Regions from separate parts of the Paenibacillus sp. B1-35 genome, predicted to be linked through region 1. Evidence: riboswitches for the same ligand, from Rfam matches in the RefSeq annotation. Region 1 holds a riboswitch; the other holds the start of a gene.
What was found. A riboswitch is a leader RNA that binds a small molecule or an ion and turns the genes downstream of it on or off. The one in region 1 is predicted to bind S-adenosylmethionine.
Positions count from the first base shown of each region.

Region 1 (8,069 bases):
GAAATATCGCCTCTGCGATACATCCTCACTCTTTCTTGCACCACAGCAGTCCTTGAGCATTCGGTAACGGGAATGATTCGTTGGATGATACTACCGAGTAGCCTCGTATTCCCATCCAAAGCTCGAAAGTGGTAAATAAACAGCGTATGCCGAAGGGACTTGCAGCCTTGATCCCTCTCTCTGAACGGTTCCGTCCGTTATTCATGTCTTTGTCATCGCATAGTGTATGCTATTGATTACTCAATACCGCATATTATATGCGATCTTCGCAAGGTGGTCAAGTTATTCCGATTGCCTTCAGACGAGAATGCCGCAGAGATAAGCTTGGACTGTCCCTCCTGCACATCTTATGTACAAGAGTCTCGCGAATGCCAACCGTCCCCGCCTAGCGCAGCATGACAGGAATTGCACAGTACACATACATGCACCCTTGACTCGAATATTTGCTGAATCGTTTTAATGACCTGCGAATCCGGCTCCCTCGTGTGAATGATAATGTTTTGTGGGGATACATTGATGAGCGTGCTCACAATCATATCCTCCATCTCCATATCATAATCGATCATTTCCACGACCATGCCATTCATCACATGCTTGGGCTCAAGCGGCTGAAGATCTTCGTCTAGGAGTGTAAACTCATGTCCGCCCTTGTGCATCAAGTGGGCGAGCGGGATTTTCGTCTCCTGAATGAATACGAAGTATTTCAATAGTCCAATGAACTCTTGATACTGCCGCTCAAGCACATATTCATCAATGGCATAATCGACCACTTCACGCAGCTCAGACAAATAATGACGCAAGCGGAACTGAATGAACCCTTCAACGTTAAGATCTGTATGATCCTCCAAATAACGACGCAATGCCCGAGTTAACTTGCCCTTGCGTCTCCGCCTGGACTCACTTGACCCCGATTCATCCCCGCCATTGAGCAACTGCTGGCAGTACTCCTCAATTTTTCGACGTTCCACCTCATTGTATTTCGAATCCTTTTCAATTAATGAAGCAAGAAGCAGCCTCTCTTTATGAGACAAAATAAATTCCGCTACCGCCTTAGCAGCCTTATTCCATACATCTTGTCCTTGTGTAGAAAGTTGAAAACCAGGCAAGATGCCCCGGCAAGTAATCCAAGCCGTCTGCCCTTCAGACCATTGTTGGAATTCCACGCCATTCGGCTGTTTATGTAAATCGCTCAGCTCCTGCTGCAGCAAGTCGGTCAACGTTACTGCGTCATATTCGGATCGCAGCGGCAACGAGATCGTGAATAACTCCATGAGCCCACTCCTTTCTGTTCCTTCTTAAGTATATGGGGTCATGAATGGAGATATACGAAGACGAATCTGGAAAACAGAGGACGATCGCAATCCTTATGAAAACACGATCAAAAATAAAAAAGCACCTGCTGCCTTCCAAGTGGAAGGCCTAACAGGTGCTCCGTTCTATTTTATAGTTGACGCCTAATTTTGCATGACAAAATCTTTGGTTACCGTTGCATGCTCATCATCAAACACGCGCAAAATATTGTATGTCGTATCACGCTGCGCAGGAATCTTCCCCGCCTCGCGAATAAGCTGCAGTGTGCTTCCAATATTGACCTTATGCGTTGCACCGGCAGCTGATACGACATTCTCCTCAATCATCGTGCTGCCGAAGTCATTGCAGCCGAAGCTGAGTGTCTTCTTGCCAATTTCCGGCCCCATCGTTACCCACGATGCTTGGAAATTCGGAATATTATCCAAGAACAGGCGGCTGATTGCAAGGGTCTTCAAATATTCCTCAGGCGATACACGCTCTGCCTTCATATTCGTATTATCCGGTTGGAATGTCCACGGAATGAACGCAAGGAAACCCTTGGAAGGATAGCCGTTCTGCATGCATTCATCTTGGGCCGTGCGAATACGCTCCAAGTGAAGCGCACGCTCTTCAAGCAACTCTCCGAAGCCAATAACCATTGTGCCTGTTGTGTTCATGCCGACCTTATGAGCCGTTTGCATTACATCCATCCAATCACGCCAAGAGCCTTTCAGGCGGCTGATCTTCCGGCGAGTGCGGTCATCCAATATTTCAGCGCCGCCGCCTGGCAGCGAATCGAGACCTGCTTCATGGATTTGACGGATCACTTCTTCCAAAGACAATCCGCCTGACACTTCCTTCATCTTCATAATTTCTGCAGGAGAGAAGGAATGCATCGTAATATTCGGGAACCGCTTCTTAATTTCTCGAAGCAGATTCGTATAGTAGCTGAACGGAAGCTCTGGATTTGTGCCGCCTTGCATCAAAATTTCCGTACCTTCTACATCTATCGTTTCCTGAATTTTTTGAAATATAACCTCATCTGGGAGCACATATCCTTCTTTCGAGCCAGGGGCACGATAAAAGGCGCAAAATCTGCAATACGTATCACAGATGTTCGTATAGTTGACATTACGCCCAATTACAAATGTAGCAATCGGATCCGGATGCCATTTCTTCATGATTTGGTCGGCTGCTGCCCCCATTTTCTCGATCTGATCAGATTCGAACAAGGTCACGCATTCGTCTGTATTGATTCGTTCGCCACGAAGCGCTTTGTCCAAAATGCGGTCTATCGGTGACATCGTCACAGTCACTTCCCCTCTCAAAATGCCTTAATGCTCGTATATAAAGCGAAGTAGCCCTGCGCATGGCAGGGTTGAATTGTAAGGATTATTGCATACGCCGCTTCAGCATCAATGCTGTCCATTGTATCGGTCCAAAGAAGCAGCTTCACTAAATAATCGTAACATAACTTGCCCATAAAAAACAGCACCCTCCCAAGAGAAGGGTGCTGGTAGATTGGATCATGATAACAACGCCTGCTCCAGATCGGCAATCAGATCCTCGACATGTTCAAGGCCTACAGAGAAGCGAAGCAACCCGTCCGTAATCCCGCGCTGCAGGCGGACGTCACGCGGCATAGCTGCGTGAGACATCATTGCAGGGTAAGACAGGATGCTTTCAACTGCACCAAGACTAACTGCAACAAGCGGGATTGACACTTTATTCAACACTTTCATCGCCCGCTCATCTGAACCAACATCGAACGACACCACTGCTCCGTATCCTTGAGACTGCTTCTCATGCACTTCACGGCGAGGGTGATTCGCCAAGCCTGGGTAATAAACGGCAGCAATATCCGATCGTTCGCTTAGCCACTGAGCAAGACGACGGGCACTTTGCTCACTATGATTCATACGCGCTTCCAATGTCTTCATTCCACGCATCAGCAGCCAGCTGTCCTGTACGCCAAGCACGGTGCCCAGTCCATTTTGCAGTTGCTTCACACGGCGACCCAAGCTCTCATTCGCTGTAACGGCCAGACCTGCGAGCACATCGCTGTGCCCGCCCAAGAACTTGGTCGCACTATGTAGAACCAGATCAACCCCCAGCTCGATCGGGCGCTGGTGATATGGAGTCATAAAGGTATTATCAAGCATCGTAAGCAGTCCATGCTCCTTCGCCCATACTGTAATCTCTGCAATATCCGTAATTTTAAGCGTAGGATTGGACGGCGTCTCTAAATAGACAGCTTTCGTATTCGGACGAAGTGCTGCCTTCACCTGCTCCATATCGGTCATATCCACGAAGGTAGATTCAATGTTCAAACGATTTAAAATTGCAGTCAACAGTCGATAAGTCCCGCCATATACGTCTTCCGTTACGATGACATGATCGCCTGCTGACAGTAAAAGAAACGTTGAAGAGATAGCCGCCATTCCTGATGCGAAGGCGAAGCCATTTGTCCCGCCTTCCAGCAGAGTGATATATTGCTCCAATGCCTCACGTGTCGGATTTCCTGAACGGGAGTAGTCAAATTGAGGAGGGTTGTAGATATCCTCATGATGGAACGTCGTTGCTTGATAGATCGGCACACTTGAAGCTCCCGTTCCAGCGTCGATTTCGCCGCCAAAATGGATCAACTTCGTCGCAAAACGTCGCGATTGCTTGCCAGCATGGTCATCCGATGATTGAATCGAATTGTGTTCACTCATGTCCCTTATCCTCCACTTCTACTCTAGCCGCTTGAATCGCTTGCTCCAAATCGGCAATCAGATCCTCAACATGCTCAATTCCAACCGAGAATCGGAGCAGTCGATCATCAACACCAATCTGATCCCGAATTTCCTGCGGAATGTCCGCATGAGTCTGTACCGCCGGATACGTCATGAGCGACTCTACTCCACCCAAGCTTTCCGCGAAGGCGATTAACTTCAGGTGGCGCAAAATCGGTTCTACATAGGCAGCATTCTTCAAACGGAAGGAGAAAATCCCTGTATTTCCTGTTGATTGACGCCGCTGTATTTCGTATCCTGGATGCTGTTCAAGCGCAGGATAATATACAGTATCTATAGCAGGGTGTTCCAAAAGCCAATTTGCAATCCTAATCGCATTATATTGATGCCGTTCCATGCGCAAAGCGAGTGTCTTCATGCCGCGCATCAATTGATAGGAGTCTGACGGGCTCAGCACAGCGCCAATCGAATTGTGCAGGAAGGCGATTTCCTCCGATAACTGCTTGCCTTTTGTCACGATGAGACCAGCGAGAACATCATTGTGCCCTCCTAAATACTTCGTTGCGCTATGAACAACAATATCTGCACCGAGCTCAATCGGGCGCTGGAAAAATGGTGTTAGCAGTGTATTATCAACGATAGTAAGAATACCATGCACTTTTGCCCATGACGCTACCTTCTCAATATCTGTAATCATCATCAGCGGGTTGGTAGGCGTCTCTATGAAAACAGCCTTGGTCCGCGGTGTACGAACAGACTCAAGCGCATCGAAGTCATTCGTATCTACATAGGAAGCCGTAACGCCGAAGCGAGACATAATCCGCTCCAGCAGACGATATGTTCCGCCATACAGATCCAAGGAGACGATCAGATGATCACCTTGACCGAACATCGCAAACAATGTCTGCAAGGCAGCCATCCCCGAGCTGCAAGCAAATCCTGCATCCCCTTGCTCCAATCCTGCAGCCGCTTCCTCAAGCACGCTCCGCGTAGGGCTCTTCGTTCGAATATAATCAAACCCTGTGCTTTGGCCAAGTCTCGGATGCCTAAATGCGGTCGCTTGATAAATAGGGAAATTAATAGCTCCAGTCTTCGGTTCATGAACCGATCCAATTTGAGCTAGCTGACTTTCGATGCGGTAGTTCTCTTCATTACGTTCGATCATAATTCATGAGCTCCTTCCTTGCGCGGTACGGCTTTGCCCAATTCGTAAGGTGTTTCTTGGTATACGTAGTAGTTCAGCCAATTGGAGAAAAGAAGGCTAGCATGTGCACGCCAAGTGGAGTACGGCTTGCGGGACGGATCGTTGTTCGGGAAATAGTTTTTCGGAATGTCCATCTCCATCCCTTTGGCGATATCGCGGTCATACTCCCATTTCAGGGTACAGGGATCATATTCGGAATGGCCGGTCACAAAAATTTGCTTTCCATCATGTGTCGCAACCAAATACACACCTGCTTCTTCCGATTCCGCTAATATTTCTAACTCGGAAGCCTTCTCGACATCCTCTTTCCGCACCTCTGTATGGCGGGATTGCGGGACAAGGAACATCTCATCAAAACCTCGTGTCAGATTCACATTTTCCTTGGTCAGCACGTGCTCATAGACACCGAATATTTTCTGATCAAGCCCATATTTCGGGATGCCATAGTGATGGTAGAGACCCGCTTGGGATGCCCAGCAAATATGGAACGTAGAAGTAACGTTTTCCTTGGACCAATCCATGATGCGGCACAGCTCTTCCCAATAGTTTACCTCTTCGAACTTCATCTGTTCGACAGGCGCTCCCGTAATAATCATGCCGTCAAACTGCTCTCCCTCGATATCTTCAAACGTTTTGTAGAAGGAAGATAAATGCTGAGCAGATGTATTTTTGGATGTATGGCTCGCTGGATGAAGAAGCGTCACCTCGACTTGCAATGGCGTATTGCCCACCAATCGGAGCAATTGGGTTTCCGTCGTTTCTTTCGTCGGCATCAAGTTGAGAATGATGATTCGCAGCGGACGAATGTCCTGATGATAGGCTCTCGTTTCGTCCATGACGAAAATATTCTCCTGGGTCAATATTTCTTTGGCCGGCAAATGATCCGGAATTTTAATCGGCATGACGCTCTCCCCCTCGAAATTGGATAATGTACTCGGTGATGGCTAACATAATGCATAGAGCCATTCCGCAACTCGGCCTGCCTTGCATTAGCTGACTAATTGGAGGACGCAAAAAAGACCTTCCTCGACTTGAGAAAGGTCATGCTGTACGTTCCCATGAGCCTCTCTCATCTGTCAGTAACGACTTCCATCGTCCTGCAAGAATTAGCACCGTGCGTCACACGTAATATACGTGTGCATTGCCGGTTGCCGGGCTTCATCGGGCTTGTCCCTCCACCTACTCTTGATAAGATTGCTTATATGAATATTCATTTGATTTGGCCTTGGTAATAATGTACGGCAAAGAGAAGCTGTTCGTCAAGAGGGTGAACACAACAAAAAAAATCACCATTCAAACACCATCGCATAGGCTAATTACTGACGAATTCCGCCAATGGATTTAGTCTTGAAAGGATCAAGTACGAGCGTTATACTTAACAAGGTGCGTCAAAGCCTTAACCATCTATGATTAGCTGGGAGCTCATGGTTCCCTAACGAGACGCATGGTGCATAATGCCACGTACAATTATTCAAGTTGAGGTGAGTTCGGATGGATGGCGACCCGAGGTCGTTCCGTAGTACGTACGTACAACCGAATATAACGATTCGACAGGCAGCGGCAAGTTCGCAGTCCTCTGTCGGGACTCGTGCCTCCGAAGAGAACCTAGCTCAGCATTGTGCCTAGGCTTATATCACGTGCGCGAACGACGGACTGCGCATGCTGCACCAGCCTTGTTCGAATCGTCTGCTAACATTAGACGATGCGCATGTCGCAATGGCGACAGCGCCAAGGAGTGAGTGCAATGAAAATCCGTCTGGTCAATGAGGGCGTCTTCACGACTGAGGAAGATATCAATGTCACCTTAACACCGCCAGAGAACGGCTTTTACTGGATCGATGCTGACGTTGAGGATCTAGCTATTCTACAACCGTTGTTCCACATGCATGATTTAGCTGTAGAGGACTGTATGAGTGAAGAAGAACAGCGCCCCAAAATTGAGATTTATGAAGGTCACTACTTCATCGTGTTCAACAGCATCCGTTTTGACGATGAAGAGATCTTTTTACGCTCATTGAACATTTTCCTCGGCAAGCATTTCATTATTACTGTAACGAAGCAGAAGATTAATGAGCTCCGCATGGTGAAGCCCGTATTGTGGGAGCAGCAAGCAAGCACACCAGACCTTATGCTTTACCTGCTCATTGACTTGGTCGTAGACAACTACTTCACGGTAGCGGATCGTATTGAAGCGAAGATCGACAAGCTTGAGGAAGAGCTCATTATGAGCACAAAGAAAGAACATCTGAATGAAATCATAAGTTTGCGCAGTGAAATTCTATGGCTGAAGAAGGGGCTTGGCCCTCAAAAAGAGGTACTTCTTGTCCTGTACCGCAAGGAATTGCGCTTGATCGGCGACGACCTGCAGAAGTACTTCCAGGATATTTATGAAAATGCCGTCAAGGTATCAGAGACATTCGAAACATTCCGCGACCTTATGGGAAACTTGCGGGAATCGTATCAGCTTAGCATAGCCAATCGCGCGAACGATATTATGAGAGTCTTCACAGCCATTACAACCATATTCATGCCGCTAACACTCATTACAGGTATTTACGGCATGAACTTCGGATATATTCCGATTATGGACTGGGAGTATGGCTCCCTGTATATGATCGGATTCATGCTTGCATTAGGTATTTTTATGTTCTACTTATTCCGCAAAAAAGATTGGATCTAACAACTGGCGAGGGTGATTCCAAAGTCATGAACGATGGCTTTGGAATCACCCCTTATTTGTTCTATGCATCGATATTCTCATTTTCCTAGCAAAGCAGTTAACTATACTTAGTGTTCATGCAGCCTATCTCATTATCAATGGACTGTTGCGCTGCCAA
Region 1 covers NZ_JBCHVJ010000006.1:217,552-225,620, forward strand. The annotation lists gene ytxC (putative sporulation protein YtxC) at 348-1,271, opposite strand; gene mqnC (cyclic dehypoxanthinyl futalosine synthase) at 1,455-2,594, opposite strand; gene ACQ5BJ_RS20155 (hypothetical protein) at 2,615-2,773, opposite strand; gene ACQ5BJ_RS20160 (trans-sulfuration enzyme family protein) at 2,817-4,007, opposite strand; gene ACQ5BJ_RS20165 (aminotransferase class I/II-fold pyridoxal phosphate-dependent enzyme) at 4,000-5,193, opposite strand; gene metA (homoserine O-acetyltransferase MetA) at 5,190-6,134, opposite strand; SAM riboswitch class I at 6,299-6,427, opposite strand; gene corA (magnesium/cobalt transporter CorA) at 6,977-7,912, shown strand; gene ACQ5BJ_RS20180 (VOC family protein) at 8,047-8,069, opposite strand, start outside.

Region 2 (8,069 bases), on a different contig from region 1:
GTATATTGAAGCGGTTATCTTACGCGGTTTGCATCGGTATGTTTATCGTAGTGTTAAACGGAGCGCTTGTTACGAAGACAGGCTCCGGAAGTGGCTGCGGCACGGATTGGCCACTATGCAATGGCAAGTTTGTTCCGGCATATACGATCGAATCCATGATCGAATATTCTCACCGATCTGTGACAGGTGTTGTGGGATTGCTTGTTCTGGCCTTGTTCATTTACGTTATTCGCTATGCGAAGCATCATCGTGAGGCGCTGTGCTACTCTTCACTCACCTTGTTATTCACCGTTATCCAAGCAATTATGGGAGCGCTTGCGGTAGTCTATACTCAGTCTCCGCCTGTTATGGCGCTTCACTTCGGCTTCTCACTGCTGGCCTTCGCCTCTTCCTTTATGATGAGCGTAGTGGCACGGCGTTATGAACGAGGCAGTGGGTCGGTGTCGGCCGACAGCTTTATTCGTGCAGAGTTTCGATATGGAGTATGGTTTACTCTTCTGTATACCTACATCGTGATTTATGTGGGCGCATTTGTCAGACATACGGATTCTTCGGGGGCGTGTATGGGATGGCCGCTATGCAACGGCGAATGGATTCCGGAGCTGTCGGGGGGAACGGGGATTGCTTTCATGCATCGTGTCGCCGCAGCATTATTGTTTGTCGTCATCGCGATTATGTCTCATTTTGCTTACCATAGTCACAAGGACAATCGAGAGATTCAACTGTGCGGCATATGGGCGCTTATTTTATGCGCAGCTCAAATTGCAAGCGGTGCAGTCGTGGCCAGTACGATCACGAACCCAGATTTATTCCTCTTTGCAAGCTTATTACATACGGTATTAATTTGCGGCTTGTTCAGTGTGTTGTGTTATATGAGTGTGCGTGTATGGCAATTGCGTCGTAAGCAGGAATGGACGAATGGCGGGGCTTCCGCTTCTGTAGGGAAATAGAAAAAGTACAAGTGAGTTAGCAGCTTGAATTGTGTGTATAAATTAAAGAAGCAGATCGCTTAATGGTGGACAATGCGGATTGTCAGCGAGGGATAAGCGAGCTGCTTCTTTTTCTCAGATACACATTCATTGAATTAAGCGCCTTCCTTCACTTGCTGAGTTTCATTGGAGTGCGCACCAAGCAATACGATGGATGCTGCTGCTTTTGCTGCTGCCAACCAGCGAACATTCCAAGGCTTGCTTACGACCGCTGTATTGTTGTTTTTCATGTCAATCTACCTCCTGTTAATTTTGCTTGTGTTCCCTTTGATGTCCTCATTGTACATGCAATATCCCGCTCGTACCATGCAATCGGCTTACGGCTATCTTACAATGTCGTAATAATGTTGCAAGTTGTCTGTCCAGTCAGGCTTTAGGTTCACTTCAAAAACAGCTATACTACAGGAGAGGAAGTTTTCAATTTCATAAATGCTGTTTCGTTTGTAAATGCAATTTTTTGCAGACATCGTGCGGCATCCACGTAACTGTTAATGAACAGCAGCACAGATATGCTTATTTTTTCAAGGAGGGCTCGTAGTTGTCATTTACGAATATTCGCGACTTTGTCGACACACTGAAGCGTGAGAATGACCTAGTCGTTATTGAAACGGAAGTAGATCCGTATTTGGAAATAGCAGAAATTCATCGGCGCGTCATAGAAGAGGCTGGCCCTGCGCTCTTGTTCACGAATGTGAAGGGCAGCCCATTTGCAGTGACGACGAACCTGTTCGGTACGATGCGCCGGGTAGATATGGCTTTCGGAACGCGTCCAGAACAATTCGCCAATAAGTGCGTAGAAGCCGTAAACCGTCTTATGCCCCCGTCTCCGAAAAAGTTGTGGGAAGAGCGCTCAACGGTTAAGGAGCTGTTCAGCCTGATGAAGGTCGGCATGAAGAATGTATCTGCCTCCCAAGCCCCGATTATGGCAGTGAAGCGTACGGACAAGCCGATGCACGGTTTGCCGGCCTTAACGAGCTGGCAGCTGGATGGCGGACCGTTCATCACGCTTCCGCTTGTATATACGGAACATCCGGTTCTGAAGAGCGCCGATCACAATCTCGGCATGTATCGCATCCAAATTTATGATGACCAGACTACTGGCGTGCACTGGCAGATTCAAAAGGGCGGCGGCTTCCATCATCATGAGGCAGAGCTGCGCAATGAAGCGCTTCCGGTATCCGTTATAGTCGGCGGCCCGCCGGCTCTTATTGCGGCAGCAATTGCGCCATTGCCTGAGAAGCTGCCTGAGCTGTTAATGGCATCCTTCGTTATGGGTGAACGACTTCCAGTTGTGGACAGCGGTTTCGAAGGACATCGTATCCCAGCGGAAGCAGAATTTGTTATCCAAGGCTATGTTCCACCGCATGAACGCCGCATGGAGGGGCCATTTGGCGACCATTACGGCTATTACTCGTGGGCACATGAATTTCCATTCTTAAATGTGAAACACATGTATCACCGTAAAAATGCAATTTACCCGGCTACAATCGTTGGCAAGCCGCGTCAAGAAGATTATTACCTAGGCGAGTACCTGGTCAGATTGTTGTCGCCGGCGTTCCCGATGGTCATGCCAACGGTGCGCAAGGTACATCCATATCCAGAAACAGGCGTTCACTCGCTGGCGGCAGCTGTCGTTCGGGAGAGCTACTCTCGCGAAGCGCTACTATCAGGCTTCCGCATTCTTGGCGAGGGCCAGCTCAGCTTGACGAAGTTCTTGATGCTGACCGATCAGCCGGTCGATTTGGAGAACTTTGCAGAGCTTACAGAAGCGGTTCTGGAGCGTTTCAAGCCAGAAACGGATTTGTACGTCATTAATAATACGTCCCATGACACACTTGACTATACGGGGCATAAGCTGAATCATGGCAGCAAGGGCATCATGCTTGGGGTTGGTGAAGTCGTTCGTGAATTGCCTGGCTCGTACGAAGAAGGCCCGATCGACGAAATTAACGATGTGGCTGTATTTTGCCGCGGCTGCTTGACGATGTCCGGCGCTTCGTATGAAGCAGAGCCGCAACTGGCGGAACGACTGCTTCAGCGTCTCGCTGCACAAGAGACGAAATGGCCGCTCGTCTTCCTTGTTGACGATGCTCAGGTGGCAAATACTCAATTGTCATTCTTGTGGACAGTGTTTACGCGATTTAACCCCGCATCTGATATATACGCGGCAATGGAAGTCCGTAATCACCATCTCTCATATAAATTGCCAATCGTTATCGATGCCCGCATGAAGCCGGGGTATCCAGATGAACTATTCCCGCGTGAGGATATTGTGGAATTGGTCGACCGTCGTTGGAAAGACTATTTCCCAAACGGAATTAAGCGGGGGTGAATTCCATGCTGCGCAGCTTGTTCGGGGAGCCGCCCCGTGTTGACAGTGGAATGTTGAAGGATGCCATGGCAGAGATGGACAATTATTTGGAAGCCGTACACAGTCAGATGGAAGGTACAGGCGATCCTGATCACTTCTGGCGCAAGGTGGAAGTGTGGACGGTCGGAATTAAGACCTCCTTAGACGAATTGGAGCAAAGCGTATACGCATCTGACAAATTTGCCGATCGGGTATCGAAGCATTATGAAGCAGAGATGACGCAAGCCGAACAGGACGATTATTACCGGTATGTCTATTTTTATAAAAATGGGTTTATTCGCGTATTTTCGATTTTGGACAAGCTTGGAATGCTTCTGAATAATGTTCTTGCACTGGAAACGGAGAAGGTGAAGCATCATTTCTCTTATTTTACGGTGCTCCGCCAATTGCGCTTCAAGGGGCAGCATCCTGAGTTGGAGCATGCTCTCACGGCTCTGAAGGAGGGGCATGGGGATGCGCTTCAGCGGTTGCGCAAGCGGCGCAATATGGAGATTCATCATATGAACCCAGAAATGCAAGATGATTTATGGCAGCGTCATCGCAGTTTGAATGGCAAGATTCAGCTGGAGGACATTCAGGCGAACGTAGCTGATTTGCAGCATGGCCTGGAGATGGTGTGTGGGGCACTGACCCTTGTATTTCGGTTGCTTCCCGTTAAGTAATGGAATTGAAAAGGGAATAAAAGTTAATTGACAACTTTCACCTGCTGCTATATACTCAATTTAATTTCATAACTGTGTTCTTATCAAGAGTGGCGGAGGGACAGGCCCTGCGAAGCCCGGCAACCGATCTTGCAACCCGGATGTATAACAATGTTATACGATTGCAAGATGTCAATGGTGCTAATTCCTTCAGAACATGATGTTCTGGCAGATAAGAAAGGGAGAGTCGATTTTCCATCTGGTTTCTTTACAGAATACCGAGTATCCGCCCCCTTTTGGCATCTGCCAAGAGGGGGCTTTTTGCATAGCAGGCCAAACCGCTTCTGATACATTCACCAAGAAGAAAGTTAAGCAAAATGGTATATTCGGCCACAGTTCATGAGAGGATACAGCAGACGAATAGATATAGGAGATTGCAATTGCCCTCCTACCTATTCAAGAATTGCAAGCATGGAGGAAGGTGACGATTCGTTGATTCGTTTGGAACATATAAGCAAGCGATATGATTCGCGCGGCAAGGCACAAGGCCTGTTGGCGCTAGATGATGTAAGCCTGACTGTTGAAGCAGGCGAAATCTATGGTATTATTGGGCACTCAGGTGCAGGTAAGAGTACGCTGCTCCGCAGCATTAACCTGCTGGAAAGACCTACAACTGGCCTAGTTGAGGTCGATGGAGTTGACTTGACGAAGCTGTCGAAGTCCGCACTTCAGCAGCAGCGTCGCAAGGTTGGGATGATTTTCCAGCATTTTAATCTGCTTAGTTCAGCGACGGTATATGACAATATTGCCTTCCCGATGCGCTTGGCGGGAAAAGCCAAGGGGAAAGTGGAAGAAAAGGTGAATGAGCTAATCCGGCTTGTTGGGCTCGAGGAGCACAAGAACAAATACCCGTCCCAGTTGTCCGGGGGGCAAAAGCAGCGCGTAGGCATTGCACGTGCGCTAGCGAATGATCCGAAGGTACTGCTCTGTGATGAAGCTACGTCGGCGCTTGATCCGCAGACGACCAATGCAATCTTGGATTTGCTTCTGGATATTAACCGCAAATTCGGGATTACAATTGTGCTGATCACTCACGAAATGCATGTCATACAGGCAATATGCGACAAGGTTGCAGTCATCCATGGCGGTAAGATTGCAGAGGAAGGCAAGGTTGTAGACGTATTCTTGAAGCCTCAGCATGCCGTCACGAGAGAGTTCATTCTTGAAGAGCGCAGCGATGCAGATATTCAGCCTTGGGCTGCCTTCAAAAGTCAGGCTGCGGCTCATTCCCGTGTTGTTAAAATCAACTACCTTGGCGATGTTACGTATGAACCGGTACTGCACCGTATTCTAACGGAAGCGGGAGTCAGCTTCGCAATACTGCAAGGGACGATTTCTCGCATGAAGGATATTCCATACGGGCAGTTGGTCGTTCGCCTAGACGGCGACACGGATGCTGTGGAGCAATCGCTGCAATCTTTGCGGGCACAAGGTCTTGAAGTGGAGGTGATCGCGTAATGAAGCTCGATTTCTCTACTGTCAATTGGAGCGATGTGTCCTCCGCAACCGGACAGACGCTGCAAATGATGCTCTTCTCAGTTTTGTTCACGTTTCTCATCGGCCTGCCGCTTGGCGTGCTCCTGTATTTAACAGGCCGCACGAAGAGTGTTGGTGGAAAGCTGGTATACAGTGTACTGTCGTTCATTGTAAATGTGCTGCGCTCGGTGCCGTTCGTTATTCTCATGATTGCTATCATACCGATTACGCGTATTATTGTAGGCACATCTATCGGCGTAGAAGGAACCATTCCTCCGCTTGTTATCGCGGCTGCACCGTTCTTCGCACGGCTAGTTGAGACTTCGCTTCGCGAGGTCGACCGCGGCGTGATTGAAGCGGCTCAGGCAATGGGTGCATCTACATGGCAAATTGTATGCAGAGTTCTGCTGCCAGAAGCAATGCCGGGCTTGATTGCAGGAACAACGATTACTGCGGTAACACTTGTATCGTATACGGCAATGTCAGGTCTCATCGGCGGCGGTGGTCTCGGTGATCTCGCGATTCGCTATGGATACCATCGTTATGAATTCGAAATGATGATTGTTGCTATCATCATTATGATTGTGCTCGTGCAAGTGCTGCAATGGATCGGTGATGCGTTCGTTCGCCGCTTTACGAGAAAATAATAAAAAATTATTGTGCTGAGGCGGTCATTTTGTGGTCGCCGACAGCACAAAGTATGATATAATCCAAGTAATACAATTGGAATTATCGGGAGTGTTCATCATTTTTAGGCGGGATGACATGATAAATTGCATCTCAATACCTAATACTTAATGGAAGCATGCTCTTGGGAGCTTCAACTTACACCAAATATATAATCAAAACGGGGATTTTGGAAGGAGTAGTGAATCACATGAAAAAGTGGACTTTTGTATTGACGCTTATTACGCTCGTAGCGGTGCTCGCTGCTTGCGGCAACAAGAATACTGGCGATAACACGAACGCTTCTGGTGAGGCAGGCAAGTCTGGCACGGAGAAAGTGAAGCTTGTCGTAGGCGCAACGCCGGTACCTCATGCGGAAATTTTGAATCATATTAAGCCAAAGCTGGCTGAACAAGGAATTGATCTGGAAATTCAGGAGTTTACGGATTATGTACAGCCTAACGTACAGGTGCATGAGAAGCAGCTTGATGCGAACTTCTTCCAGCATAAGCCGTACATGGACAATGAAGTGAAATCAAAGGGATATAATTTGGTGAGTGTTGGCAATGTTCACGTAGAACCATTCGGCGCTTATTCCAAAAAGATTAAATCGGTTAGCGAAATTGCAGATGGCGCAACGGTATCGATTCCGAACGACGCAACAAATGGCGGGCGTGCGCTGCTGTTGCTGGAGAAGCAAGGACTTATCAAGCTGAAAGATGGCGTAGGTCTTGAAGCGACAGTGAACGATATTGCGGAAAACCCAAAAAATCTGAAGTTTAAAGAGTTGGAAGCTGCAATGCTGCCGCGTACGCTTGATGAAGTAGACTTTGCGCTTGTTAATACGAACTATGCATTGCAAGCAAATTTGAATCCTACGAAGGATGCGTTGTTCATTGAAGATAAAGATTCCCCATACGCGAACATCCTGACTTCTCGCGATGACAACAAGGATAGCGACGCAATGAAAAAATTGCTTGCTGCTTTGCAGTCCGATGATGTGAAGAAATTTATCGAAGACAAGTACAAAGGTGCAATCGTCCCTGCCTTCTAATGATGGCGCGTCGATTCAGTAATCCATGAACAAATGCCCTGAAAGTAAGCTGCCTTTTGAGAAAGGTGGTTCTTTCAGGGCTTTTTTATTTCACTCTGATAGATGGGAAGCGTCGTATTTCTGATTCCTGTAAGGAAGCTTCGGTCCGTTCCTAACGCAAAGTTGTTCTGTTAAGACAAATGACTTATACTGAACGTGGAAGTTCTTTGAAGCGCTCAGAAGGAGGATTATGACGTGGAACAGCAGCGTAAAATTGCTCTTATTACGGGGAGCGCCAAAGGCCTCGGGAAGATGACAGCTATGGCATTGGCCGAAGCCGGGCATAATATTGTTCTGAATTACGTACATAGTGAGACAGAGGCTGAAGCACTGCGTCACCAGCTTGAGGAAACAGGAATACGCTGTATTGCCATTCGTGCTGATATATCCAAGCCGGAGGAAGTCAAGCGGCTCGTTCAGGAAATGAATGAGCGCATAGGTCCAGCTGATATTGTGGTGAACAATGCAGGGCCTTTCATTAGGGAGCGGCGATTGTTCGCCGAATATTCGGAAGAAGAAATCATGTATTTATTGAATGGAAATCTAAGCGGTGTCATTTTGCTTGATCATTTGTTACTTGCATCGATGAGGGAAAAAGGCTGGGGGCGCATCATCCATTATGGTTTTGGTCATGCCTCCGAAGCTCGCTCTTGGCCGCATAGGGCCGTGTATGCTGCTGCTAAAGTGGGGTTAGTGTCCTTCACGAAGACATTGGCCGTAGAGGAAGCGCAAAATGGCATTACGGTAAATATGATTTGCCCAGGCGACATTCG
Region 2 covers NZ_JBCHVJ010000007.1:195,583-203,651, reverse strand. The annotation lists gene ACQ5BJ_RS22055 (COX15/CtaA family protein) at 1-950, shown strand, start outside; gene ACQ5BJ_RS22050 (hypothetical protein) at 1,085-1,219, opposite strand; gene ACQ5BJ_RS22045 (UbiD family decarboxylase) at 1,528-3,321, shown strand; gene ACQ5BJ_RS22040 (Cthe_2314 family HEPN domain-containing protein) at 3,327-4,022, shown strand; SAM riboswitch class I at 4,100-4,240, shown strand; gene ACQ5BJ_RS22035 (methionine ABC transporter ATP-binding protein) at 4,494-5,519, shown strand; gene ACQ5BJ_RS22030 (methionine ABC transporter permease) at 5,519-6,184, shown strand; gene ACQ5BJ_RS22025 (MetQ/NlpA family ABC transporter substrate-binding protein) at 6,415-7,257, shown strand; gene ACQ5BJ_RS22020 (SDR family oxidoreductase) at 7,492-8,069, shown strand, end outside.
Region 2: it holds a riboswitch for S-adenosylmethionine, as region 1 does, so the genes downstream of both, ACQ5BJ_RS22035 (methionine ABC transporter ATP-binding protein) here and metA (homoserine O-acetyltransferase MetA) in region 1, are expected to answer to the same signal.